DNA from 2 places in the Streptomyces sp. NPDC004629 genome. Region 1 is predicted to be linked to the other one. Evidence: riboswitches for the same ligand, from Rfam matches in the RefSeq annotation. Region 1 holds a riboswitch; the other holds the start of a gene.
What was found. A riboswitch is a leader RNA that binds a small molecule or an ion and turns the genes downstream of it on or off. The one in region 1 is predicted to bind cyclic di-AMP.
Positions count from the first base shown of each region.

Region 2: it holds a riboswitch for cyclic di-AMP, as region 1 does, so the genes downstream of both, ACFYTE_RS28705 (transglycosylase SLT domain-containing protein) here and ACFYTE_RS23500 (M23 family metallopeptidase) in region 1, are expected to answer to the same signal.

Region 1 covers NZ_JBIALO010000015.1:90,653-92,831, reverse strand. The annotation lists gene ACFYTE_RS23505 (M16 family metallopeptidase) at 1-837, shown strand, start outside; cyclic di-AMP (ydaO/yuaA leader) riboswitch at 1,053-1,211, shown strand; gene ACFYTE_RS23500 (M23 family metallopeptidase) at 1,224-1,979, shown strand; partial or broken gene ACFYTE_RS23495 (GntR family transcriptional regulator) at 2,168-2,179, shown strand, end outside.
Region 2 covers NZ_JBIALO010000021.1:102,412-104,590, forward strand. The annotation lists gene ACFYTE_RS28700 (HAD family hydrolase) at 1-798, shown strand, start outside; gene ACFYTE_RS28705 (transglycosylase SLT domain-containing protein) at 808-1,299, opposite strand; cyclic di-AMP (ydaO/yuaA leader) riboswitch at 1,303-1,486, opposite strand; gene ACFYTE_RS28710 (CocE/NonD family hydrolase) at 1,782-2,179, opposite strand, start outside.

The sequences.
Region 1 (2,179 bases):
GAGGAGACCGTCGCCAAGATCGACGCGGCGGCGGTGCGCGCCTTCTACGAGCGGCACGTGCGGCCCGCGACGGCCACCGCCGTGGTCGTCGGCGACCTGACCGGCATCGATCTGGACGCGCTGCTCGGCGAGTCCCTGGGGGCGTGGACCGGCGCCGCGTCCCAGCCGCGTCCGGTGCCGTCGGTGAGCGCCGACGACCGCGGCCGGGTCGTCATCGTGGACCGTCCCGGTGCCGTCCAGACGCAGCTGCTCATCGGCCGCGTCGGCGCCGACCGGCATGACCGGGTCTGGCCCGCCCAGGTGCTCGGCACGTACTGCCTCGGCGGCACCCTCACCTCCCGGCTCGACCGCGTTCTGCGGGAGGAGAAGGGCTACACCTACGGCGTGCGCGCCTTCGGCCAGGTCCTCAGGTCCGCCTCCGACGGCACGGGCGCCTCGCTGCTCGCCATCAGCGGCTCCGTGGACACCCCGAACACCGGTCCCGCGCTGGCCGACCTGTGGACGGTGCTGCGCACGCTGGCCGAGGAGGGGCTCACCGATGCCGAGCGCGACGTCGCCGTGCAGAACCTCGTCGGGGTGGCGCCGCTGAAGTACGAGACGGCGGCGGCCGTGGCGAGCACGCTCGCCGACCAGGTGGAGCAGCACCTGCCGGACGACTACCAGGCGAACCTGTACCGGCAGCTGGCCGCCACGGGCACCGTGGAGGCCACCGCCGCGGTGGTGAACGCGTTCCCGGTGGACCGGCTGGTGACGGTCCTGGTCGGCGACGCCGCGCAGATCAAGGAGCCGGCCGAGGCGCTCGGTATCGGCGAGGTACACGTGGTGTCCGCGGAGTAGGCGGAGCAGTTCGAGGTCCGGCACACGCGCGTGGGGCCCTGACGACCGGTCGTCAGGGCCCTTCCGTTCCCCCGGGGTGCCCGAATTGTGGCGGAGGGTGCCTGTCTGCGCTGTGGGATGCGCTACAAACACCCTGTTCGGTTTGGGGAGGGAAAGTGGCCCCCCTTAGCGTCGTCCGGGCTGTTCGTCAGGCAGTGCGCCGCGCCCGCGGCACCGGACAGCCATCGCCGAGTCCCCGTACGGCGCGAGCCAGGGGAGCCGGGGACCCAAGTCCCTGAGGTGAATCGGGCGTCCGCGCGGTGTGCGGCCTCCCGTAGGAGACCTTCCTGCTCCGAACCTGTCAGCTAACCCGGTAGGCGAGAAGGAAGGAAAGGACCAGCCACTTCATGGCGTTCACCCGCGCCACCGGGAAGCATCGTCGTTCCGGCCGGATGCACCGCACCTCCGCCCGCGCCGCGGGCGTCGCGACCCTCGCCGCCACCGGCGTCATGGGCACCTTCGCGGCCGGCCCGGCGCACGCCGCCGGGACCACCGCGGAGCAGACAGGCCTCATCCCCGTCGTCGGCATCGGCGACTCGGTCGCCGAGCAGATAGGCGCCCAGGCGGCCGCGCAGCGGCAGGCCGCCGAGGAGAAGGCGGCCGAGGAGGCCGCGCGCAAGGCGGCGGCGCGGCGGGCGGCGACGGAACGCGCGGCCGAGGTCCGGGCGGCCCGCGAGGCCGAGCGCAGGCGACTGAACGCCTACGTCGTGCCGATCGCGCACTCCTATGTCTCCACCGGCTACCGCACCGGCGGCTCCCTGTGGTCCTCCGGCACCCACACCGGCATCGACTTCCACGCCGCCGCCGGTACCGCCGTCCACGCGGTGGGCTCCGGCACCGTCGTGTCGGCCGGCTGGGGCGGCGCGTACGGCTACGAGGTGGTGATCCGGATGGCCGACGGCATGTACACCCAGTACGGCCATCTGTCGTCCGTCGGTGTCTCGGTGGGCGAGCGGGTCACTCCGGGGCGGCAGCTCGGGCTCTCCGGCTCGACGGGCAACACGACCGGCCCGCACCTGCATTTCGAGGCGCGGACGACCGCGGAGTACGGCTCCGACGTCGACCCCGTCGCCTATCTCCGCAAGCACGGCGTGAACGTCTGACGACCGGCGGCGCGTGGGTGCCGCGGCCCCGGCTCGCGAGCCGGGGTTTTCGTCGTTTCGGACGCCCCGATGTCCAAAAAATATCCATGGAATCCGGCCCGCCATCGGAAATTCCGGCTCATTGTCATAGAGTCACGGAACACACGTCAATCGTCGGCGTTTCACGGGGATTAAGGCGGAGGTCGGTCATGCGTATTCCG
Region 2 (2,179 bases), on a different contig from region 1:
CCTCCCGCGTATTCACTCGTCGCCACCGACCTCGACGGAACGCTCCTGCGTGGCGACGACACCCTCTCCGACCGGTCCGTCGCCGCGCTCGCGCGCGTGGCACGGGCCGGCGCCCGGCACCTGGTGGTCACGGGGCGGCCGGCGCCCCGGGTGCGGCCGTTGCTCGACACGCTGGGCCGCGGGGGGCTCGCCGTGTGCGGACAGGGCGCGCAGGTGTACGACGCCGACATGGACCGCCTGCTGTGGTCGGTCACCCTGGACCGGGAGTTGGCCGAGACCGCGCTCGGCAAGATCGAGGCCGAGGTGGGGCAGGTGTACGCGGCCGTCGACCAGGACGGGGTGAGCGGGCTCACGCTCATCGAGCCCGGGTATCTGATGCCGCATCCGACCCTGCCCGCCGTCCGTGTCGAGCGGCGCGACGATCTGTGGTGCGCGCCCATCAGCAAGGTGCTGCTGCGTCACCCCGCCCTGTCGGACGACGAGTTGGCGGCGACGGCGCGCGCGGTCGTGGGCTCCCTGGCGACCGTGACCATGTCCGGGCCCGGGACCGTCGAGCTGCAGCCGTGCGGTATCAACAAGGCCACCGGTCTGGCCCTGGCCGCCGAGCACCTTCGGCTGGCTCCTGAAGAGGCCGTCGCCTTCGGTGACATGCCGAACGACATCCCGATGTTCGACTGGGCCGCCCACGGGGTGGCGATGGCCGGCGCCCACCCAGAGTTGAAGGCGGTGGCCGACGAGGTCACCCTGTCGAACGAGGACGACGGCGTGGCCGTCGTCCTCGAAAGACTGTTTCCGTGACGCGGTGTGTCAGTAGGCGCCGTTGACGTTGTCGATCGAGCCGTAGCGCTTGGCGGCGTAGTTGCAGGCGGCCGTGATGTTGGCGACCGGGTCGTAGATGTCGTACGACGTTCCCTCCACGTGGTAGGCGTTGAACGTCGGGTCGATCACCTGGAGCAGGCCCTTGGACGGGATGCCCTTGGCGGCGTTGGAGTCCCAGAGGTTGATGGCCCGTGGGTTGCCCGAGGACTCGCGCATGATGTTGCGGTGGATGCCGTTGTAGGTGCCGGGGATGTTCTTCTCCGCCATGATCGCGAGCGATTCGCGGATCCAGCCGTCGAGGTTGTTCGGGTACCCGGCAGGCGTTGTGCCGGCCGTTGTCACGGACCCGGGGGTGGCCGCGTGGGCGCCGGTGGCGCCGAGGAGCGGCAGGGCGAGCACCGCGGCTCCGGTGCCGGCCACGACGAGGGTGCGGACGAGGCGGTTGGTGCGGGGGTGGCGGTGCCGAGCGGCTGCAGACATGGCGATGTTCCTCTCCGGCGCCTGCGAGGTGAGCTGTCGGGTTCGGGCGGGGGAGGTGCCCGGTCGGCCGCCGAAAGGCGACGCGACTTCACCCCTAGCCGTTCCGGTCGGCTGTGCCGTCCGGCCCGGCGACTTCCCTGGGTCCCCCGCTCCTGCCGTACGAAATGTGGTTCGTCGATGGGTCATGTCGGGTGGCGGCAGGATTCGGCGTCCATCCGACTGGCCCGGAAGCTATGCGACCGCACATGTCGGAAACAAGTGGTGGATTCCCATCTCATACCGATTGACATGCGATTGAGATGTATGAGCCGCTTGATCCTTTGCTATTGCCAAGGGTCAACTGAGCATCGAGGAAAGGGCGGTGGGGGCTGCGGGCGGGGTGCTGCGCCACGGTAAAGGGTGACCCAAGTCACTTCCCTCGAAGCTCAAGTACATTCAGCGCCAAGGGGAATTGAGGTGCCAATAGCGGCAAAACGGGCACTTCATTCCGTGGTCCAGGGAATTCGCTTCTCCCAGGTCCGGTGGAAGATCACTTCGCCGCCCGTCGTGCAGACCACCTCGTCGGCGGTGACGAAGTGGCCGACGTCACCGGAAATCTCCGAACGGACCTGGACCGTGGTGTCCCACGGCAGATCCGGGCGGTGCAGCCGCACCGAGCGCTCCGAGCGGGCGCGGGCCGACAGCGGGTCGTTCCCCGTGATCGTGTACGTCTCCGTCGCGCCCTCGGTCCACTGCAGACCGTCCGGGTACGCGCGCGTGCCCTCGCGGCACGGGGCCACCTCCACCCGCCACTCGTCCTCGGCGACGTCCCGCACCACCAGTCGCCCGGGGCGCGGCCCGTCCAGCGTGACGGACTCGCCCGCGCCAAGGGGCTCGGCCT